One region of the Methylobacterium sp. E-012 genome, then DNA from elsewhere that is predicted to be linked to it. Evidence: riboswitches for the same ligand, from Rfam matches in the RefSeq annotation. Region 1 holds a riboswitch; the other holds the start of a gene.
What was found. A riboswitch is a leader RNA that binds a small molecule or an ion and turns the genes downstream of it on or off. The one in region 1 is predicted to bind thiamine pyrophosphate.
Positions count from the first base shown of each region.

Region 2: another riboswitch for thiamine pyrophosphate. It lies ahead of thiO (glycine oxidase ThiO); the one in region 1 lies ahead of thiC (phosphomethylpyrimidine synthase ThiC).

Region 1 covers NZ_JBYQEY010000001.1:2,065,294-2,076,643, reverse strand. Annotated here, with positions in the region: gene AC3IF1_RS09910 (adenylate/guanylate cyclase domain-containing protein) at 1-553, opposite strand, end outside; gene AC3IF1_RS09905 (aldo/keto reductase) at 847-1,686, shown strand; gene AC3IF1_RS09900 (transglycosylase domain-containing protein) at 1,789-3,957, opposite strand; gene AC3IF1_RS09895 (ATP-dependent helicase) at 4,099-4,479, opposite strand; gene AC3IF1_RS09890 (hypothetical protein) at 4,718-5,116, shown strand; gene AC3IF1_RS09885 (pilus assembly protein PilZ) at 5,232-5,477, shown strand; gene AC3IF1_RS09880 (acyltransferase family protein) at 5,487-6,557, opposite strand; gene AC3IF1_RS09875 (HNH endonuclease) at 6,667-7,041, opposite strand; gene AC3IF1_RS09870 (serine aminopeptidase domain-containing protein) at 7,066-7,896, opposite strand; TPP riboswitch at 8,103-8,208, shown strand; gene thiC (phosphomethylpyrimidine synthase ThiC) at 8,281-10,167, shown strand; gene AC3IF1_RS09860 (flagellar protein FlaG) at 10,604-10,942, shown strand; gene AC3IF1_RS09855 (FadR/GntR family transcriptional regulator) at 11,288-11,350, opposite strand, start outside.
Region 2 covers NZ_JBYQEY010000001.1:5,007,103-5,018,452, forward strand. Annotated here, with positions in the region: gene AC3IF1_RS23905 (circularly permuted type 2 ATP-grasp protein) at 1-787, shown strand, start outside; gene AC3IF1_RS23910 (alpha-E domain-containing protein) at 851-1,798, shown strand; gene AC3IF1_RS23915 (transglutaminase family protein) at 1,823-2,650, shown strand; gene AC3IF1_RS23920 (proteasome-type protease) at 2,692-3,441, shown strand; gene AC3IF1_RS23925 (thiamine phosphate synthase) at 3,538-4,176, opposite strand; gene AC3IF1_RS23930 (thiazole synthase) at 4,179-4,982, opposite strand; gene thiS (sulfur carrier protein ThiS) at 4,985-5,197, opposite strand; gene thiO (glycine oxidase ThiO) at 5,194-6,411, opposite strand; TPP riboswitch at 6,482-6,610, opposite strand; gene AC3IF1_RS23945 (retropepsin-like aspartic protease family protein) at 6,846-7,355, shown strand; gene AC3IF1_RS23950 (glycosyltransferase) at 7,840-8,967, shown strand; gene AC3IF1_RS23955 (adenylate/guanylate cyclase domain-containing protein) at 9,066-10,325, opposite strand; gene rpoD (RNA polymerase sigma factor RpoD) at 10,405-11,350, opposite strand, start outside.

The DNA of each region.
Region 1 (11,350 bases):
CGGCTCCGAGATAATCCTGCGCCCGGAGGTCGCCATGCGCCTCCGCGAAGGCCGTCGAGCCGACCACGTCGAGGAACAGGAAGATCCGCTCCTCCGCCACCGGCCGGTGGTAGCGGCCGATCATGAAGTTCACGAACACCTCGCCCCCGATCAGATCGCGCATCCGGATCACGAAGACCAGGAGGCCGGAGACCGCCAGGGCATAGGCGAGGACCCGCGCGGTCATCCGGGTCGCCGAGGCGAGGTCGTCGGGGGTGAGCGCGAAGGCCCAGACCAGCAGACCGCCCAGGGCGTTGCCGGCCATGATCATCAGAACGTAGGCGAGTTCGGCCGCCACAACGTAGAGCCAGGCCGGGAAACGCCGGATCCGCGCCTGCAGGCCCGCCAGGATCAGGCCGCGATCGAAGGCCAGCACCGTCGCGCCCATGCAGAGCCCGTAGGTGAACCCGGCGAGCGGCGAGGCGCCCGCCGCGAAGATGATGTTGTAGAGCAGTCCGGCGCCCGCGGCCGCCAGCAGGATTAGGACCCAGAAGACGCGGTGGGCGGGCAGCATCGGCGCAACTCCAGCATGGCCAACCGACCGGCCGCAGCCCGATCCCGGTCCCACGCGACCGGCGCGAGGGCGCGGCGGCACCGGCCTGGCGGGCCCGGGCCTCCGGACATCAGGCCATGGCCTAAAGTGCAGCGCCGCCGTCACGCGACCCCCATTGCTCAACAATCCAAGATGGCGCGAGTAAGGCGTGTCGGTCGGCACAATCGCGAAACCGTCGCAGCTCCTGCGGGGTCCGGGTCCTTCGGGGTCCGCGGCCACCGCAGAGCCGCCGAGACAGGGAAGGGAACGATGCCATGCATGCCAGGAGCTTCGGTGCGACCCGCGTCCAGGTGCCGGTGATCGGCCAGGGCACCTGGCACATCGACCGATCGGACCGGGGCGATGCGATCGCCGCGCTTCGCGCCGGCATCGACGCCGGGATGACCCATATCGATACGGCCGAGATGTACGGCGATGCCGAGGCTATCGTCGCCGAGGCGATCGTGGATTGCCGCGAGGAGGTGTTCCTGGTCTCGAAGGTGGTTCCGGGGAACGCGACCCGCCGCGGCGTCGCGCGGGCCTGCGAGGACTCCCTCCGGCGGCTGCGCACCGACCGCCTCGACAGCTACCTGCTGCACTGGCCCGGCCAGCACCCCCTGGAGGAGACGATCGCCGGATTCGAGGATCTGCGGCGGGCTGGGAAGATTCTGTCCTGGGGCGTCAGCAACTTCGATGTCGCGGATCTCGACCGGGCGCTCGCCATCGCCGGGCCGGATCGGATCGCTTGCAATCAGGTCCTGTACCATCTGAACGAACGGGCGATCGAGCATGCCGTGCTGCCCTGGTGCGAGAAGAACGGCGTCGCCCTGATCGGGTATTCGCCCTTCGGCAGCGGCGACTTCCCCGATCCCGCGAGTCCCGGCGGGCAGGCCCTGGCGGGGATCGCTGGGACGCACGGGACGACGCCCCACGCCGTGGCCCTGGCCTTCCTGACCCGCATGACCGGGACGTTCACGATTCCCAAGACCGGGCGCCGGGCCCGCGCCATCGAGAATGCCGGCGCGGCCGACCTGCGGCTGGCGCCAGCCGAGATCGCTTCGATCGACGCGCATTTCCCGAGAGGCCCGCGTCCGCGGATGCTGCCGATGCTGTGAGCATCAGCGGCGTCCGACCCGGCTACGGCCGGCGGTGCTGGTGGCGGAGAACGCCGCAACCGCAGACACGAACAGGGCGTCCGGCGAGATGCCCGTCGACGGTCAGTCCCCGATCCCGAACAGCTTCTCGATGAAGTTGCGGTCATCCTTCGGCGCACGCCGCGCCGCCGCCGCCGGACGCGGTGCTGGGGCCTCCGGCTCGCCAAAGACCTGTCCGAGGATCCCGGCCGGCGTTCCAGGGGCGGCATTGGCCACCGAGGCGGTCGTCTCCGGCGCTTTGCGCCAGCGGTTCAGGCCGGGCAGCGGCACCGGCGTCTGACCCTTAAGCGCCTGGGTCATGTAAGCCTTCCAGATCTCCGCCGGCAGGTTTCCGCCAGAGACCTTCTTGGTGAGTTCGCCATCGTCGTTGCCGAGCCAGACCCCGGTCACGAGGCTGCCCGAGAAGCCGATGAACCACGCGTCGCGGTAATCCTGGGTGGTCCCGCTCTTGCCAGCGAGGTCCCAGCCCGGAATGTCGGCCTTCTTGCCGGTGCCCGAGACGAAGGTCTCGTGCATCATGGCGTTCATCATGCCGTCGGCGTTGGGGTCGATCACCCGGCCCAGCCCGTTCTCGGAGCGCTTGTAGAGCACGGTGCCGCCCTGGCCCTTCACGGCGGTGACCACATAGGGGATGACGCCGGTCCCGCCGTTGGCGAAGGCGCCGTAGGCGCCGACCATCTCCAGCAGGGTCACCTCGGAAGTGCCGAGCGCGATCGAGCCGTTGGCCTGGAGCGGCGAGGTGATGCCGAGCCGTTGCGCCGTCTGCACGACCGCCTTCGGGCCGACCTCCTGGCCCAACCGCACCGCCACGGTGTTGAGCGACTGGGCCAGGGCGGTGCGCAGGGTCACCGGACCCTCGTAGCGGTGGGAATAGTTCTCCGGCGCCCAGGTGCCGATCCGGATCGGCGCGTCCTCTCGCACCGTGTCGGGGGTGGCCCCGTGCTCGACGGCGGCGAGATACACGAACGGCTTGAACGACGAACCCGGCTGGCGCTTGGCCGTGGTGGCGCGGTTGAACTGGCTCTGCGCGTAGTCGCGGCCGCCGATCAGCGCGCGGATCGCCCCGTCGGGGCGCATCGACACCATCGCCCCCTGGCCGACATTGTAGCGCGCGCCCTTGGCGTTGAGCTCATCCGTCAGCGCCTTCTCGGCGGTGGCCTGAAGGGCCGTATCGACGGTGGTCTGGACGGTGATGTCGGTGTCGAACTTGCCGACGTAGTCGTCGAGCACGTCCATCACGAGGTCGGCGACGTAGTTGGCCGAGCCGCCGCCGCGGGCGTTGGCGGGCTTGGCCGGCTGGGCGAGCGCCACCCGCACGTCCTGCGCCGAGGCGAAGCCGAGGTCCTGCATGGCGGCGAGAACCTGCGCGGCGCGGGCCTGGGCCGCCGGCAGGTTGCGGTTCGGGGCCAGCCGCGAGGGCGCTTGGACGAGGCCGCCGAGCATCGCCGCCTGCGCCAGGGAGACCTCCTTGGCGGGCTTGCCGAAATAGCGCTGCGCCGCCGCCTCGACCCCGTAGGCGCCGGCGCCGAAATAGACCCGGTTGAGGTACAGTTCGAGGATCTCGTCCTTGCTGTACTTGTGCTCCAGCCAGAGGGCGAGGATCGCCTCCTGGATCTTTCGCGATGCCGACCGCTCGGGGGTCAGAAACAGGTTCTTGGCGAGCTGCTGCGTCAGCGTCGAGCCGCCCTGCGCGACGCCGCGCCGGGTCAGATTCTGGCCGATGGCCCGGAGGATACCGACCGGGTCGACGCCGAAATGCTGATAGAACCGCCGGTCCTCGATCGCCACGAAGGCGCGCGGCAGGTAGGGCGGCAGTTCCTTGATCGAGACCACCCGGCCGCCGGTCTCGCCGCGGTTGGCGAGCAGCGTGCCGTCGCTCGCCAGGATGGCGATGTTGGGCGGGCGCTTCGGCACCGCGAGCTGGTCGATCGGCGGCAACTGCGAGGCGTGGTAGGCGATGAGCCCGGCGAGCCCGATCACCGCCCAGAGGCCGAGCACCACGGTCGCGTAGACGAGCCGGCCCAGCCACGAGCGCCGCCGCCGGCCCGAGGCCTTCGGACGCGCCGCCGACCTGCCCGGCTTGCGTGCCGGACCACCCGCTCGCTTGCCCACGCCGTCTCCTGCCTTGGGACGATCGTCCCGGGACAGGCGCAGATCGAGTTCGCCGCGATCCCGGACGCGCCCCTCGGGCACGTCGAAATTCGGCTCCATCCTGCCTCGACCCTTGGCCATGCATCCCGTCTGTGACTGATCGGACCGGCGCGCGTCGCCCGAAACGCGTCTCGGTTTCCGCACGCTAAATGCGGCGGTTTAAGGGGCCGTTATCGAACCGTTCGTCACCCGTTCTTCGCGACCGGACGGATGCGCCTTCGCTCAGGCGGACGGATCGACCGACGGCGCCGCACCGAGCACGCGCCGGGCCTCGGCGAGCAGAACCGCGTGCCGCGCTGCCTCAGGACCCGAATCCGGCGTCTGCCGGCCGAGCCGGACGATGCGGGCGCGGAACAGGCGACGGCGCAGGCCGAACCGCCGGAGGCTCATCACCGCGGCGGAGAGCACCAGGCGGACCGCCTCGGTCCGCTCCCGTTCGAGAACGACTTCGGCCGCGAGCGCCCCCGCGCGCCGGAGGGCGTCATCGAGCTCGCGTCGCATGACGGCGCGGCTCGCCTCGCCCCGCTGCGCCGCATCCAGCTGAATCCGGCATTCCTGCAGCGCGCTGAGGAGCAGCAGTTCCTGCGCGGACGTATCCCTCATCAGGCCCTCCCAAGGCGGCGCGCGGCGAGCACCGGGGCGCCGCGTGACGTCCTGACGTCGGTGGATCCGCGCCTGCGCGTGAAATCGAACGCCCGGCCACGCCATAACGAGCGCTGTCGCTGGCCGGAAGCCGTCGGCCGGTTTAAGCGGCACCGTCATCACGCACCATGGGGGAATCGGGGACGTGTGGAATCGGATCGCTCTGGCCGTCGCGGCCGGCTCGCTGGGGGCGAGCCTGATGGGGCTCGCTGCGGCTCATGCCTATCAGCTCGACACGGTGAACCTGGTGGGCTGCGCCCAGGAGGGCGGCGTCTGCCGGATGCCCTACCCCACCAACGTCTATTACGGGGTCCCCGGCCGGACCAACGGCCGCCCGTTTCCGCAGGGCGGCATGGTCCCCTGCAACACGCAGACCTTCGGCGACCCGGCCCCGGGCCAGCCGAAGAGCTGCTGGTATGCACCGCGCATCGCCGCGGGCCGGAACAGCGACCGCGACCGGGACGACGGTTACGATGACCGACGCCGCGACCCAGACCGCTACGGCCGGGACTACGATCGCCCGCCGATGCGTCGCCGTTACGACGAGGATTACGGGCCGGCGCCGCGCCGCTACCGGGGCGACCCGGACGATTATTGATCACCGGCATCCAGAAACGCCTAGTCTGCCGTATCCGGCCTGTTAACCGGCATCCGACATCATCCCGTGCCGCGGAGCCCGGCTCCGCGGGGTCGCGAGGCCGAGGGAGAGGCGCATGACGGAGGACCGCCGCGGCACGTTCCGCAGGAATGCCTTCACCTTCGGCTCTCTTCTGCTCGCCTGCGGCGAGGTCGCCTGCCTGGTCTGGGACGCGACCGAGACGGGTGCGCAGATCGAGGTCGAGACCGACCAGCCGGTGCCGGATCGTTTCCCGGTGCGGCTCACGGAAGGCAGCGATCCGCGGCCGGCCGCCGTGGCGTGGCGGCGCAGCCGCCGGATCGGCATCGCCTTCGAGGGTTGAAATCCCCGGTCAGGTTGCCGGCAGGGCCGGCCTCACCGGCGCGCCGCCCGCCGCGAGGTGGAAGCAGGCGGGCCGGACGAAGAGCAGGCCGAGCGGCGTGTTGCGCACGAGCCGCTCCAGCCCCAGCGGCAGCAGCACCGCGACCAGAATGACGATCAGGCTGACGACGCCGATATCGGTGATCATCCCGGCCCGGACCAGAATCTCCCGCGTCGCGGCCATCGGCAGCGAGAAGGCGAGGTAGATCACGATCGAGCGCTGCCCGCAGGTCCGGATCGCCTCGGCGACGGGGCCGCCCGCCCGGCCGATCAGCGCGGCCGCTACCACGATGGCCAGCGCACCGGCCGCACCCAGGGCAAGGCCGACCACCGGCAGGCTGGCCAGGGTCGGATGCGCGGGATCGGCCGACGGCGTCAGGGCGAGCCAGGCCTCCAGGACGGCCCAGATGCCGAGGCCGGCCAGCGCCGGGCCGACCCGCCGACGCGCCGCGTTTGCGAGGCCGAAGATCCGGTTGGCGAACAGGTACCCGGCGACGAAGTAGACGTAGCGCGCGCAGAATTCCTCGATCAGGGTCGAGTCGCTGCGGATGTCGGCGATCTGCAGCAGCGCCGCCCCCGCCAGCAGCACGCCGCCCGGGACGCGGCGCAGGGCCTTGGTCACCACCGAGAACGCCGCCAGCAGGTAGATGAACCACAAGGTGGAATAGGGCTCGACCAGGGCATGGGCCAGATGGGCCGCGAAGGCCACCGGACCGTCGTCGCCCACGATCTTCCCGTACCGGGCCGCCGACTGGATCACGAGCCACAGCAGGTAGAAATAGGCGAAGTGAACCACGCGCCGGTCGGAGAACAGGCGCCAGTCGCGGTCGATCACCCGGCCCACGAACAGGCCCGACAGCAGGAAGAAATCCGGGATCCGGAACGGCTTCGCGAAGGCGACCACAGGGTGAAGGAAGCCCTCGCCGCCCATGGCCTCGCCGGTACCCGTCACGGCGTGCATCATCACCACCAGGAGGATGCAGATCCCCTTGGCGATGTCGACCCAGGCCAGTCGATCCCGCGCGTCCCCTGCCCCAGCCATCACCGCATCCCTCGAGACAGGGGTGATCCTGGACCAAGCGAGGTTGACGGCAATGCTCGCCGCGCACGACTTCTGTGGACGTGGCGAAGACGGGGTAAACACCCGCCGCTCAGGTCCGGCGCTTGGCCCCCTTCCGGTCGCGGGTCATGCGCGTGGCGGCGTGGAAGTCGTCGGGCTTGCCGCGGACCCAGACGAGGAACCGCGCGATTTCCGGATCCAGCCGCAATGCCGCCACGTCGGCGAGCCGCTTGGCGATCTCGGCCTCGCTGTAGCGGGCGTGGATGGCCGAGTGGCAGATCTGGTGCAGCCGCACGGTGCCCCGATGCGTGCCGCCCTTCAGCTTGGGGGTCAGGTGATGGAGGCTGGAACGGGCGCGCGGCGGAATCGGCCTCTCGCAGAGCGGGCAGATCGGATCGGCCCGGGGGACGCCGTCCTGATGATCGGGATCATCGGCGCTCCAGCGCCGGGATCGCCGTCCGACCACGCGTCTCCTCCCTCACTCCGGCTCTCACCGCACGGCTCCTGACGCGGGCATGCAGGCCGGGCCGACGCGCGCGCCGAAAAGCGCTTCGGCCTCCCGATCCCGGACACCGAAGATGGAGACATGATCGCCCGGGACCACCGCGATCCGCGCCCGCGGCCCGGCCGCCGCGGCGAGCGCCAGGGCGAGCTTGGCCGGCACCACAGGATCGTCGCGGCCCTGGACGATCAGGATCGGCTCGGTGCCGTTCCGGATGCGCAGATCCGAGCGATAGGTGTCGCGCAGGAGCCAGGACGGTGCCAGCGGGACATGGAGCCGCACGGCATGAACCATCGAGTCGAACGGCGCCTCCAGGTAGAGCCCGATCGGCGGCACGCGCTCGGCCACCGCCACCGCCACGGCGGCGCCCAGGGAATGGCCATGCAGCAGGATCGGCGCGCCGGGCGCCCGTGCCGCCGCGGTCGCCACCGCCGCCAGACCGTCTCGGATCAGGCCGTCCTCGGTCGGGTGGCCGGTCGAGCCCGGATAGCCGCGATAGGTCGCGGTGAGCAGGCCCCATCCGGCCGCGCGCCAGGGATCTGCGGAGAAGCGGGCCGCGTGCGGCTCGGGGCGGGAGCCGTTTCCGTGAAAGCTCACCACGATCCCGCAACCCGGAAGCGGCGGCCGCCAGAGGGTATGGAGCGTCTCGCCGTCGGCGGTGGTGACCGTGATCGCCCCGACCCCCGGGGGGAGCGGCCAGGGCGCCGACGGCCAATAGGCACCCGGATAGAGGAACCGGCGTTGACCGAGCGCGAGCGCGGCAAGGGCCAGCCCGTAGAGCAGCAGAAGGGTGAGCGCGAGGCCGGCGAGAACGCGCATGGGGACCGGCTGGCGTGGGCGGTGCGCGGCGGGAGCCTTCCCTAAATCGGTCTCCCGACGTCCGGCAAGACGCGCGCCTGCACCGCCCCGGCTGACGGGAACAGGATCCACGCTGCAAACCCTTCCGGGCTCCGGACCAGGTTTCGCGGATGAATGTTCCAGCGCCCGGGCAGCATTGACAAAGTCGTCCGTAGTTGTGAGTCTCGAACCGTTCCGAGGGGGGCCCCGCAGGGGGCTGAGATTGGGCACGCTGCCCTGACCCTTGAACCTGATCCGGCTCATACCGGCGGAGGGACGGGAACCTGCGGTCGCGCCCGTGCGCCCGCCTCTCTCATCTCAGCCATCGCGTGAACCGGACCGCTCCAGCACGAGGAGAGGCCCACGATGAACGCACCCGTTCTTCCCAAGGACGTGAAAGGCAGCCCCGAGGCCGTGACCACCGGTCCGGTCACCGGATCGCGCAAGGTCTACGCCAGTCCGATCGGCCGGCCCGACATCCGCGTGCCCTACCGAGAGATCGCCCTGTCGGACCCGAAGGAGGCGCCGGTGCGGGTCTACGATCCCTCGGGTCCCTATACCGAGACCGACGCGCGCATCGACCTCAGCGCCGGCCTGCCCGGCGTGCGCGAGCCCTGGATCGCGGCGCGCGGCTACACGTCCGTCGCGCCCCGGGCGGTCAAGCCCGAGGATAACGGCTTTGCCGGCGACAAGCTCGTGGCCCCCTGCCCCGCCACCCGCACGATCCGCAAGGCGGCGCCGGGCCAGGCGGTGACGCAGTACGAATTCGCCCGCGCCGGGATCATCACCGAGGAGATGATCTACGTCGCCCACCGCGAGAACGCCTGCCGGGAGCAGATGCTGGAGGGCGCGGAAGCGACCCTCGCCGACGGCCAGAGCTTCGGTGCCGCGGTGCCGCCGTTCATCACCCCGGAATTCGTGCGGGACGAGATCGCCCGCGGCCGGGCGATCATTCCGGCCAACATCAACCATACCGAGCTGGAGCCGATGGCGATCGGCCGGAATTTTCTGGTGAAGATCAACGCCAACATCGGCAACTCGGCGGTGACGTCGTCGGCCGCCGAGGAGGTCGAGAAGCTGGTCTGGTCGATCCGCTGGGGCGCCGACACGGTCATGGACCTGTCCACCGGCCGCAACATCCACAACATCCGCTCGTGGATCATCCGCAACAGCCCGGTACCGATCGGGACGGTGCCGATCTACCAGGCGCTGGAGAAGGTCGGCGGCGACCCTCTCAAGCTCGATTGGGAGGTGTTCAAGGACACCCTGATCGAGCAGGCCGAGCAGGGGATCGACTACTTCACCATCCATGCCGGCGTGCGTCTCGCCCACGTGCCGCTCACCGCCCGGCGGGTCACCGGCATCGTCTCCCGCGGCGGCTCGATCATGGCCCGCTGGTGCCTGGCCGGGCACCGGGAATCGTTCCTCTACGAGCGGTTCGACGAGATCTGCGACATCATGCGGGCCTACGACGTGTCGTTCTCCCTGGGCGACGGCCTGCGCCCCGGCTCGATCGCCGACGCCAACGACGCCGCGCAGTTCGGCGAGCTGGAGACGCTGGGCGAACTCACCAAGGTCGCCTGGGACAAGGGCTGCCAGGTGATGATCGAAGGCCCCGGCCATGTGCCGATGCACAAGATCAAGGTGAATATGGAGAAGCAGCTGAAGGAGTGCGGCGAGGCGCCGTTCTACACCCTCGGCCCGCTGACCACCGACATCGCGCCGGGCTACGACCACATCACGTCGGGTATCGGAGCCGCCATGATCGGCTGGTTCGGCACCGCGATGCTCTGTTACGTCACGCCCAAGGAGCATCTCGGCCTGCCCGACCGGGACGACGTGAAGACCGGGGTGATCACCTACAAGATCGCCGCCCACGCCGCCGACCTCGCCAAGGGCCACCCCGCCGCGCAGCTGCGCGACGACGCGCTCAGCCGCGCCCGGTTCGACTTCCGCTGGGAGGACCAGTTCAACCTGGGGCTCGATCCGGACACGGCCCGCCGCTACCACGACGAGACTCTGCCCAAGGACGCCCACAAGGTCGCGCATTTCTGCTCGATGTGCGGGCCGAAATTCTGCTCGATGAAGATCACGCAGGATCTGCGCGCCGAGGTGCTGGCGATGGAGGAGGCCGGGGAAGTCGTGGGCGCCGCGCCCGCGATGTCCAAGGCCGAGGCCGAGGCCGGCATGCGGGCGAAGTCGCAGGAATTCCTCGCCGAGGGCGGGAAGCTCTACGTGGACGCCGCCGAATGAGCCGGCGGCACGCCCGATCCGGTCAGGAACGGGCGTGCCGCAGCGTGTTTCCGGATCGCCCGCCATCTGCACCTTGACCGGGAGCGGGGATCCGGGACCAGAGCCATAGTGCAGGGCCGAGAGCCTCAGATCCGCGCGTTGTCGGTTGGGTCGCCTCAACGGTGCGGCCATGCGGGCGCGGCGGACCGCGATGGGTCGATGCCGGCGGATGGCTTCGCGCGGTGTCGCGGTCACCAGCGGGACGTCCCTATGCAACCGGGCTCGCGCATCCCACTGCGACGCCGAAAACAGCATGGATTTGTGCCGCTGCGGTAACCGGATGTTCATCCCATACCCGGACGGCGCGCGGCATTCGGTGGATCAAGGCCAAGCGTTAAGGGACGCTTAGGCGCGCTCGTCCCTGAATCCCTTTTCACAGGATCGCAGGAGATCGACCATGGAGATCCGCCCGCTGACGACGCCGACGCAGGGCCCCCAGGGCCTCGACGCGCTCGGGGCCACAGCCGCCTCCGCCAGCACGCAAGACACGCCGGATCCGTCGGCGGGCGCCACGACGCTGGAGCCGGCGGTGAAGCTCGATATCGCCGCCACCAGCAGCAAGGCGCGCTTCATCCAGGACCCGGACACCAGCGCGATCGTATTCCAGGTCATGGACACCGCCTCGGGTGACGTGATCGACCAGTTGCCCAGCGAGACGGCCCTCCGCAACCGGGCTTACGAGTCCGCGCGGGATACGCACGCGTCGCAATCCGGGAGCCTGTCGCGGGTCGCCTGAGCTGCGCTGATACCTTTGCCGATCACATAGGCGCGGTCCAACGCAGGGAGGCTTTGCCCCGCACGCGCCTGCTGAACACGCACAACGGCCAAGATGTCGGCGTCCCACTCCGCGGAGGCGGCGCGGCGCGTCCCGAAGTTCCGTGTGGCGAAAGTCACGTGCGTTGCTCCGTCCGCAGGTATTGTCCGGTTCCGCGTTGCCCGCGACTCTGTGAGCGCGGCCGCTCAATGTCTGGACGTGGCGGAAAGCTATCCGTCCGGTGCGTATAAAAGGAGACGCGCTTCGTCGAATCCGGCTCCGACGTGCTTCCCAACATGCCGACCGACTCGGCGCCCGTTCTGGGACTTACAGCGAAAGATCGAGCAACCGCCCTTCGAACAGGCGGTCCCGCGACGTGCGGATATGGAC
Region 2 (11,350 bases), 2.9 Mb from region 1:
GACCCGCGACCCCACGGTCGTCCTGCTGACCCCCGGCCGCTACAACTCGGCCTTCTACGAGCACTCGTTCCTGGCCGACAAGCTCGGCGTCGAGCTGGTGGAGGCCTCGGACCTCTTCACCAAGGACGACGTGGTCTACATGCGCACCACCGAGGGTCCGCGCCGGGTCGACGTGATCTACCGCCGCCTCGACGACGATTTTCTGGATCCGCTCGTCTTCCGCCCCGACTCAGTCCTCGGCGTGCCGGGCCTGATGAATGCCTACGAGCGGGGCTCGGTGACATTGGCCAACGCGGTCGGGACCGGCATCTCCGACGACAAGGCGGTCTACAGCTACATGCCGGAGATCGTGAAGTTCTTCACCGGCGAGGAGCCGATCCTGCACAACGTGCCGACCTATCGCTGCCGCGAGAAGGACTCGTTCGCCTACGTGATGGACAACCTCTCGGAGCTGGTGGTGAAGGAGGTCAACGGCTCGGGCGGCTACGGCATGCTGGTCGGGCCCCACGCGAGCAAGCGCGAGATCGACGACTTCGCCAAGAAGCTCAAGCATGCCCCCGACGGGTTCATCGCGCAGCCGACCCTGTCGCTCTCCACCTGCCCGACCTTCGTGGCCTCCGGGGTCGCGCCGCGCCATGTCGACCTGCGCCCCTTCGTGCTCAACGGCGCCGACCAGATCCGCATCGTCCCGGGCGGCCTGACCCGGGTCGCGCTGAAAGAGGGCTCGCTGGTGGTCAATTCGAGCCAGGGTGGTGGTACGAAGGATACCTGGGTGCTGGACGCCTGATTTCATGGGGTCGGACATCCCGAGGCGCGGGCTCCCCGGTCCGCTCGACGTGGCTGAAAAAGAATGCTTTCCAGGACTGCCGACAACCTTTTCTGGCTCTCGCGCTACGTCGAGCGCGCCGACTTCGTCGCGCGCATCCTCGACGCGGCGCACCGCTTCGCGTCGCTGCCGACGAGCTACGGCGGCGGCGAGGGCAACGAGTGGGACTCCGCCCTCGCCTCGGCCGGAGACCCGGACGCGTTCAAGACGCATTACAGCGCGGTCAACGCCGACACGGTCTGCGACTTCCTGGCCTTCAGCCCGCACAACCCCTCCTCGATCCGCTCCTGCATCGAGGCGGCCCGGGAGAACGCCCGCTCCGTGCGCACGGCGCTCACCACCGAGATGTGGGACGCGATCAACGGCGCCTGGCTCGAACTGCGCAACTATGCCGGCAAGGACCTCAACCGCGACGAGTTCGGCCGCTTCCTCGACTGGGTGAAGACCGTCTCGCTCACCTTCGACGGTTCGGCCTTCCGCACGATGCTGCGCAACGACTCCTTCTGGTTCACCCGGCTCGGCACCGCGATCGAGCGGGCTGACAACACGGCCCGCATCCTCGACGTGAAGTACCAGATCCTTCTGCCCCACGACGAGACGGTGGGCGGCAGCCTCGACTACTTCCAGTGGACCACGATCCTGCGCGAAGTCTCAGCCTTCAACGCCTACCACTGGGTGTACCGGGAGAGCGTGAAGCCGCTCCTGGTGGCCGATCTGCTGATCCTCAACAAGCAGATGCCCCGGTCCTTCGCGAATTGCTACGGGGTGATCGTCGAGTATCTTGACCTGATCGCCGACGCCTATGGCCGGCGCGGACCGAGCCAGCGGTTCGCCGGCAACATGCTGGCCAAGCTCGAGGCCGAGGATATCGACCGGGTCTTCGCCTCCGGCCTGCACGAGTTCGTCGAGGCGTTCATCGCCGAGAACAACAGGGTGGGCGAGGCCATCGCCAAGCAGTATCTGGTCGGTTGACGAAGACGCACAGGCCCCCCGCGCATGCGCATCCGCGTGATCCACGAGACCATCTACACCTACGAGCAGCCGGCCCGCGGGCTCGTCCAGGTCCTGCGGCTGACACCGCGGGACCATGACGGCCAGTACGTCCGAGGGTGGCGGATCGACACCACCGTCGACGGGCGCCTGACCGCCCGCGAGGACGGATTCGGGAACCTGGTTCACTGGTTCACCCCCGATGAGGCCGCCGACGCCCTGACGATCCGGGTCAGCGGCGAGGTCGACACCGAGGACACCCAGGGGATCGTGCGCGGAACCGTCGAACGTCTGCCGGATTCGTTCTATCTGCGCGACACGGATCTCTGCGCAACCAGCACGGAGCTGCAGGTCTTCGCGGAGCGCGTCGCCACGGCCGGCGACGCGGCGCCGCTGGCGCTGCTCCACCGCCTGATGGGGGCCGTTCCCGAAGTTGTGGCCTACGAGCCCGGCCCGGCCGCCAATGCCGTCCCGGCCGCGAAGGCCTTCGCGGCGGAGCGGGGTGTCTGCCAGGATCTGACGCATGTCTTCATCGCGGCGGCCCGGCATGTCGGCATCCCCGCGCGCTACGTCGCGGGCTACCGCGCCCGCGACGACGGCGAGGCCACGGTCGAGGCGCCGCACGGCTGGGCCGAGGCGCTGGTGCCGGATCTCGGCTGGGTGGCGTTCGATCCGTGCTTCGCGATGAGCCCGTCCGACAGCTACATCCGCGTGGCCACCGGGCTCGATTATCTCGGCGCCGCGCCGATCCGGGGCAGCCGGACCGGTGGCGGGACCGAGACACTGGACGTGAAGCTTCGCGTCGAGCAAGGCAGGGCCGCCGCCCAGTCCTGAGTCCCGCGACGGCGGTCCCATCGCATGAAAGCCCGAAGACGATGACGTATTGTGTCGGTGTCCTTGTCGAAGAAGGGCTGGTGATGGTGGCCGACACCCGCACCAACGCGGGGCTCGACGACATCTCGACCTACCGGAAGCTGCACCACTTCAACGTGCCGGGCGAGCGGGTGATGATGCTGGCCTCGGCGGGCAACCTGTCGATCACCCAATCGGTGCTGAGCCTGCTTCAGGAGGGTGTGCCCGGTGAGGGGGAGGAGCCGGCGCAGAAGCTCGTCGAGGCGCCGACCATGTTCCAGGCGGCGCAGCTCATCGGCCGTGCCATCCGCCGGGTGCGGTCGATCGAGAAGGATGGGTTCGAGGCGGCCAACATCCGGTTCTCGATCTCGCTGCTGTTCGGCGGACAGATCGGCACCGGCGACATGCGGCTGTATCTCATCTATTCGGCCGGCAACTTCATCGAGTGCAGCACGGACGCCCCGTTCCTCCAGATCGGCGAGCACAAATACGGCAAGCCGATCCTCGACCGGGCGGTGACCTACCGGACCGATTTGTACGACGCCCTGAAGGTCAGCCTGGTCTCGATGGATTCGACCATGCGGTCGAATCTCGGCGTCGGCCTGCCGATCGATATCGCGGTCGCCCGCCGGAACGCGCCGACGCTCGAGGTGAACCACCGGATCGAGGCCGGCGAGGGCTATTTCCACGACCTGCGCGAGCGCTGGTCGGCGGCGTTGCGGGCCGCGCACCGGGCGATTCCGCGGCCGCCCTATGGGCCGTCCGAGAAGTAGATCTCGGACGGGTCCCTCGATGAGACCCCGTTCGGACGGTTCGGCTCGCCTGGAGGATAGCCGGCTCGGATCAGTGGCGCCTAGACGCCAAGGCGATCACGTGCGCGCGCATGGCGCCGCGTTCCAGGCTTCCAGCCGGTCCCGCGCGGCGTCCGACGGATCGTCGGCCTGCATCAATCCGCCCATGACGGCGACCGCTGCCGCGCCCGCCGCGCGGCAGGCCGCAATCTGGTCGAGGCCGATCCCGCCGAGCGCCACCAGCGGAAGACCGGCGGCCCGCGCCGCCGCGACACCGTCCGGACCGAGCGCCGGTCCGTAGCCCGGTTTGCTCGCGGTCGGATAGATCGGGCTCAGCGTCACGTAATCGGCGCCGGCCGCCGCGGCCCGCACGGCCTCCTGAACCGCGTGGGCCGACACGCCGATCAGCGCCGCCGCCCCCAGGGCGGACCGGGCCGCCGCGATCGCCTCCGGACCCGAACCGCCGCCCAGATGCACCCCGTCGGCGCCGAGGGCGCGCGCCAGGGCGACGTCGCCGCCCACCGTCAGGACCCCGCCCCGGGCCCGGACAGCTTCGGCCACGGCCGCGCCGAGGCGGCGGCGCGCGTCCGGTTCCAGATCGCGGTCGCGAAACCAGATCCAGCGGGCGCCGCCATCGAGGATCGCCCGCACGGTCTCGGCGAGGGGCCGTGGATGCCCGTGCCGGTCCGTCACCGCGAGCAGCGGCGACGGCAGCATCCTCACGAGCCGACGAGGCCGAGCTGCGGGCTCGACGGCTCGGCCCGGCCCCGGCGGGGGATCCGCCCGGCCAGATGCGCATCGCGCCCCGCCTCGACCGCCCGGCCCATGGCGCGGGCCATGCGGACCGGATCGTCGGCCTTGGCGATGGCGGTGTTGATCAGGCAGGCGGAGGCGCCGAGTTCCATGGCGATCACCGCGTCCGAGGCGGTCCCGATCCCGGCATCGACCACCACCGGCACCTTGGCGCGGCGGCAGATCAGTTCGAGATTTGCCGGGTTGGCCACCCCCATCCCGGAGCCGATCAGCGACCCCATGGGCATGATCGCGGCGCAGCCGAGATCCTCCAGGCGCTGGCAGACGATCGGGTCGTCGTTGCAGTAGGGCAGGACCACGAAGCCGTCATCCACGAGGTGGCGGCAGGCCTCGATCAGCTCGGTCACGTCCGGATAGAGGGTCTCGCGGTCGCCGATCACCTCGACCTTGATCCAGTTGGTGTTGAGGGCCTCGCGGGCGAGTTCGGCGGTCATGATCGCGTCGCGGGCGGTCTCGCAGCCGGCGGTGTTCGGCAGGAAGCGCTTGCCCTTCAGGATGGTCACCGTGTCGGAGCCGTGGCCCTGGAGCGAGACCCGGCGGATCGAGGCGGTCACCACCTCGGCGCCACTCGCCGCGACGGCGTCGCGCATGATCGCCTGGGTCGGATACCCGGCGGTGCCGATGAACAGCCGGGAGGACAGAGCCACCCCGGCCACGGTGAAACCATCCGCCCCGGTCCCGGGGCGCAGCGGCGTGACGGTGGGGTCCATGCTCAACCTCCCTGCATGGCGCGGACGATCTCGACGCGGTCACCCTCGGCGACCGGGGTCTCGCCCCAATCCCGGCGGCGCACGACGCGGCCGTTCAGCGCGATGGCGATGCCCTGCGGACTCTCCATGCCGGTCTCCTCCGCCTCGACGCGGAACAGGCCGTCGATGGTCTCGGCTGCGCAGTCGCGCGGCTCGCCGTTGACGAACAGCCTCATGCCGAGGCCCTCTTGGGCTCCGGCTGCGCGAACCGCGCCCGGGTGAACGGGCGGGCGACCTCCGGCAGGGCGCCGCCCATGACCAGTTCGGCCACGGCATCGGCGGTGACGGGGGCGAGCAGGTAGCCGTTGCGGTGGTGCCCCGTGGCGACGACCAGACCCGGTGCCAGCGTATCGATAATCGGTGCGTCGTCGTCGGAGGTGGGACGGTAGCCGCTCCACAAGGCCTCGACCTCCATCTCTTCGATCCCGGGCAGCACCCGGCGGGCACCTTCGAGCAGCGCGTAGAGGCCGCCGGCGGTCACGCCCGGACGGAAGCCGCAATCCTCCACGGTGGCGCCGACGATGAGCTGGCCGTCGCTCTTCGGGGCCATGTGGACCTGCTCGGTCCAGACCATCCGGCCGAGGGTGCCCGTGCGCGCGGTGGTGCGCAGGGCCAGGGATTGGCCCTTGAGCGGGCGCACCGGCAGCGTGTGCGTCGCCGGGAGCAACCCGCCCTCACCGCTCCAGGCGCCGGATGCCAGGATCACGGTTCCGGCCGCGACGCCGTCCTCGCCGACGCGCAGGCCCGTGACGCGGCCCCCCGACCAGTCCAGGGCGGTCACGGGGGCGTGCTCGACCACGACGACCCCGGCCCGCCGACAGGCCTCCGCCAGGGCCGCCATGACACGGCACGGATCGACCTGATGATCCAGCGGGCAGTGAAGGCCGGCGGTGACGGAGGGGCGCAGGCCCGGCTCCAGGCGCCGGACCTCGCTGCCGGGCAGCCACGTCGCGTCGAGGCCGGACCGGCGCTGCAGATCGTGGCGGAAGCGCAGGCGCTCGACCTCGTCGCGCCCGACGGCCAGCACCAGGGTTCCATCCGGCCGATAATCGATCGCCTGGCCTGACTCGGCCTCCAGCGCGTCGCGAAACTCCGGCCAGCGCCGGAGCGAGTCGAGGGCGAGCGGCAGCAGCGGATCGGAGCCTGGCTCGTGCTCGGCCGCCGGCGCCAGCATGCCGGTGGCCGCGAGACTGGCCCCGGCGCCGATCGTCTCGCGCTCCAGCACCACCACGGACCGGCCCGCACGGGCCAGCCGCCAGGCGATCGACAGGCCGATCAGGCCGCCGCCGACGATTGCGATGTCGGCGCGAACGGGTAGGCCGGCCCGCTCTGAGGGGCTGGCCGCGCCACGGCGGCGTCCGATCGGTGACGGGGGGCGGTCCAGGGACACGCATCTCTCCACAGGGTGCCGTCGCGGAGAATGGGCCCTGTGCTTCGGTGAGAAGCTGTGGCCTGCCTGTCAGGCGGCCGCGGTCCAATCCCTACGCCGGTATGAGCCGGATCAGGTTCGAAGGATTTCCGCGCCGCAAGTCCTGACGGACGTGCCAGCGGTTTCTCAGCCCCTTGCCGGGGATCTCCCTGGAACAGATGCAGATGTGGCGCTACGGCCCGCGCCGGTCAACCCCGCTGCCGGGCCAGCTCCGTCCGGGCCGGCGACAATCGTGGATCGCGGTCACCGATCGGACACCAAGCCGAACGGAATCGGCCCTCCAACGGCCACTGCCGCAGCCCGCGCGCACGATCCCTTCATGGGTTCGAGGTCTCATCGGCCCGATCTCGGCTCGCGTCCCGGGCGCCGGCACCGCGGCACAGAAACGGACTTGCGTGCGCACCATCCTGCTCGTCTGTACGTTCGGCTTCCTGGCCGCCACCGCCGTCCAGAAGCTGCGTGAGCGGTCCCGGACAGAGCGGGTCGCTCATATCATCGCCCCGGCGGTCGAACCGGCACCCGACGCCGGAGCGCCCGCGGGCGTGGCCCTGCAGGCCGGTCGCAACGGCCATTTCCTCGTCACCGTCCTGCTGGATGGCCGCACGCTGCCGATGATGGTGGATACCGGTGCGAGCGCCTGCGCCTTCTCCGAGGAGGATGCCGCGCGGATCGGGATCCGGGTCGGCCCCACCGACTTCACCCGTGTCTGGAACACCGCGAACGGAGCCGTCCGGGTCGCGCCGATCCGGATCGCGGTGATGCAGATCGGCTCGATTACGGTGCGCGACGTGGAGGCGGTGGTGATCCCGCGCGGCCGCCTCAGCACCAGCCTGCTGGGGATGTCGTTCCTACGCCGCCTGCGCGACTTCAGCGTCGCCGGCGCGACGATGACGCTGCGGGGCTGACCGCGCCGGGGCTTCGCCCGGGGGGGGCAGCCGGTGGGGCCATGTCTGCGTGCGCCTCGTCACCGCCCGAAGCGCTGGGCGGGAAGCCTGTCGGGCGTGTTGGCCGCGGGGACCAATGTCCTCCTCCCAAAACGCCGGTTCGCCGCCTCGGGATGAGGGGGGCGTTCGCGTTCCACGGAATGCAGCGGGTGGCTCCTCTCCGGCCTTTCCGGCTGGGAACCGTGTCCGTCATGGGCGGGCCTGTTTTATGAAACTTTTCTGTGTCGTGATCGCTATCGATCGATAATCATTTTTCACGCAGTATTATTTGCCAATAATGTATGATAATCGCCAAACTATTATGCATCCAATAGCATAATAATTTCTCTGATTTGTGACGCGCGGCGAGCTGAGCTATGAGGTGACAGGTTCGCGCGCGCGACGCACGCACCTATGTTTAGGCGATGCTGGCATGAAAAGATCCGGTCAGACCATCTGCTTGTCGATGATCGTCAAGGACGAGGCGCATGTCATCCGGCGGTGCCTCGATTCCGTCCGCCCGATCATTGATCACTGGGTCATCGTCGACACCGGATCGACGGACGGGACGCAGGATGTCATCCGCGCCGCGATGGCGGACATGCCCGGCAGGCTCGTCGAGCGGCCCTGGGTCGATTTCGCGTTCAATCGGAACGAGGCCCTGAAGCTCGCCCGTCCACACGCGCAGTACGCGCTCATCATCGACGCCGATGACGAGCTGATCATCCCTTCGGACTTCGTCATGCCGAAGCTTCATGAGGCAGGATACAGGTTCGAGATCGTCGACAGCCATACGCGGTACTGGCGTAAGCAGCTGGTCAGCAGCAAAAAGAACTGGCGTTATCGCGGCGTTCTGCACGAGTTTCTCGAATGCCCTGAGGATCCGGAGACGCCGATTCTCCCCCTCGCGATGCGCCGGGGCGAAGACGGGGCACGCCATCACGACACGACGGCGGATGCCCGCGACATCGCCGTCCTGGAACAGGCGCTGGCGGTCGAGAAAGACCCGTTCATGGTCGCGCGGTACACGATGTATCTGGGCAGTACATACGATGCAGCGAAGGACTACCGTAAGGCGCTTGATTGTTTTGTGAAGAGCGCTGATCTGTGTCGATGGGATGAAGAAGTGTATTTCAGCCTGCTGATGGCTGCCGTGAACGCGGAACGCGTCGATGAGCCCGGAGACACGGTGTTGCATCTGAACGATCGGGCGATCCTGGTCCGCCCGGCGCGGGCAGAAGCGCGCCACGGGGCCAGCCGGTATTGCCGGAGCAGGAACAGATTTCCAGAGGGGTTCCGCTATGCCGAGGCGGGCATTGCCCTGACATTGCCGAGCGAAGGCATATCGCTGAATCCCTGGGTCTACGAATATGGAATGCTGGAAGAATATTCAGCCAATGCCTATCATATCTGTCAATATAACATAAGCCTTCATTCCTGTCTTGAGATATTGAAAAAGCCGAACGTTCCGAACGACGTCCTGACGCGCTCCTGTGCCCTGGCACGGCGCGCGCTCGCGAGAATGATCGATCCCGTCTGGGGCTGCCGGCAATCGGCCTACAGTGCCGAGTTCGCTCCGGCCTGGCAATTCTGACGGCGTTGTTGGGGTTCGGGGGTGCTGCGCCCACGGTTCCGAAGTCCCGCACGAAACCGCCCTTCTGCTGCCGCGGACGAACCCGTCGCGGCGCGGCCTCAAACCGGTTTGCGCGGGCGCAGGAATTTCGGCTTGAACACGGCCATCGGCTCCCGGAATCCGTCGAGCACGTGCTCGCCCAGCGGGATCGGGTCGCCCCAGAGGAAATCCACGAAGGGTTTCGACATCAGCAGCGGCTCGCCGAGGATGCGGTTGAGCTGTGCGAGGCGGCTGGCCAGATTCACGTCCCGGCCGATCACGGTGAAGTCGAGCCGGGAGCCCGAGCCGACATTGCCGTAGGCCGCCTCGCCGTGATGCAGGGCGATCCCGGCAGCCACCGGCACCGGGAATTGGCGCAGGGCGTTGGCCTCGTCCAAGGCCGCCAGGGCGTGCTGCGCCGCCGTCAGCGCGCCCTTGGCGGCACCCCCGAGGTCGTCGCCCGATTCACGGAAGATCGCGAGCAGGCCGTCGCCGAGATATTTCAGCACCTCGCCGCCCTCGCGCTCGATCGGCGGCACCAGGCAGTCGAAGAACACGTTGAGCAGTCCCACCACCTCCTCGGGGCTCATGTCGGCGGAGGTCCGGGTGTAGTCGCGCATGTCGGCGAACAGGATCGCCGAGCGGATCCGCGTGACCTGACCGCGGCGGATGTCGCCCGCGAGGATCGCCCGGTGCGGCTCGTCGCCGACATAGAGCCGCAGCACGTGGTCGAGCTGTTTGTTGAGGACGCGCATCTCCATGACGGCGGCCAGCGCCGGCATAACGAAGCGCAGGATCGCGATGTCGTCGGCCCCGAACCCCTCCGGCGAGCGGGTCGCGAAGGTGATGCCGTTCTTGGTGCCGTTGGTGAAGAACAGCGGGGCCACGACGTAGTGGGTGTAGCCTTCCGCCTTCAGGTCTGGGACGATCGCGTAGGCGTCGTCGGACGTCTCGCTGAGGTCCAGGATCAGCCACTCGCCGGTCTCGTGAACCGTGTGGAACGGGCTGTTGAGGTACGCATCGGTCGAGCGGGCACCGTGCGGGAACAACCGAACCGTGGTGCCGCCATCCCGGGTCCAGATCCGGCCGACGCCGGCATATTCCGAGTGCAGGGTGTCGATGGCCGTGGACGCCCGGTCCACCGGCACGCCGATGGCGATCAACCGCTCGGCCAGACCGGACAGCATGTCGTCGGCGTTCTGAAGACGCGCGCCTTCGCCCAGCAACCAGTCGCGGATGCCCACGGAGGGTTGGATGGCCCCGAACGGGACATCGTCGGCCTCGGTGCCGTCCGCGAAGGCCGTCGGCACTCCGGGCGTTGGCGGGCGGCGTTCGAGCATGGCGCCAGGTTGAATGCCGCGCGGCGTCGTGACGGCGCGGACGACGGGGAAGCGCCGCGGCAGCGGCCGCGGCGGGGGCTCAATTGTCCAGGAAGCTCCTCAGCTTCCGGCTGCGCGACGGGTGCTTCAGCTTGCGCAGGGCCTTCGCCTCGATCTGACGGATGCGCTCGCGGGTCACCGAGAATTGCTGGCCGACCTCCTCTAGGGTGTGGTCGGTGTTCATGCCGATGCCGAAGCGCATGCGCAGCACCCGCTCCTCGCGCGGCGTGAGCGAGGCCAGAACCCGCGTCGTCGTCTCGCGCAGGTTCGACTGGATCGCCGCGTCGATCGGCAGGACGACGTTCTTGTCCTCGATGAAGTCACCCAGATGGCTGTCCTCCTCGTCGCCGATCGGCGTTTCGAGGGAGATCGGCTCCTTGGCGATCTTCAAGACTTTTCGCACCTTCTCCAAGGGCATGGCCAATTTTTCGGCCAGTTCCTCAGGCGTCGGCTCGCGGCCGATCTCGTGGAGCATCTGGCGCGAGGTGCGGACGATCTTGTTGATCGTCTCGATCATGTGCACCGGGATGCGGATCGTGCGCGCCTGATCGGCGATCGAGCGGGTGATCGCCTGCCGGATCCACCACGTGGCGTAGGTCGAGAACTTGTAGCCGCGCCGGTACTCGAACTTGTCCACGGCCTTCATCAGGCCGATGTTGCCCTCCTGGATCAGGTCCAGGAACTGCAGGCCGCGGTTCGTGTACTTCTTGGCTATCGAGATCACGAGGCGCAGGTTCGCCTCGATCATCTCCTTCTTGGCCTGGCGGGCCTCGCGCTCGCCCTTCTGGACCATGTTGACGATGCGGCGGTACTCGCCGATCTCCAGCCCGGTCTCGGAGGCGAGGTCGAGGATCTGGGCGCGCAGGTCGGTGACCTGCCGCGAGCCCTTCTCGACCAGGTTCTTCCAGCCCTTGCCCCCCAGCGTGCCGACGCGCTCCATCCAGTTCGGATCGAGCTCGTAGCCCTGGTAGTGACGCAGGAACTCG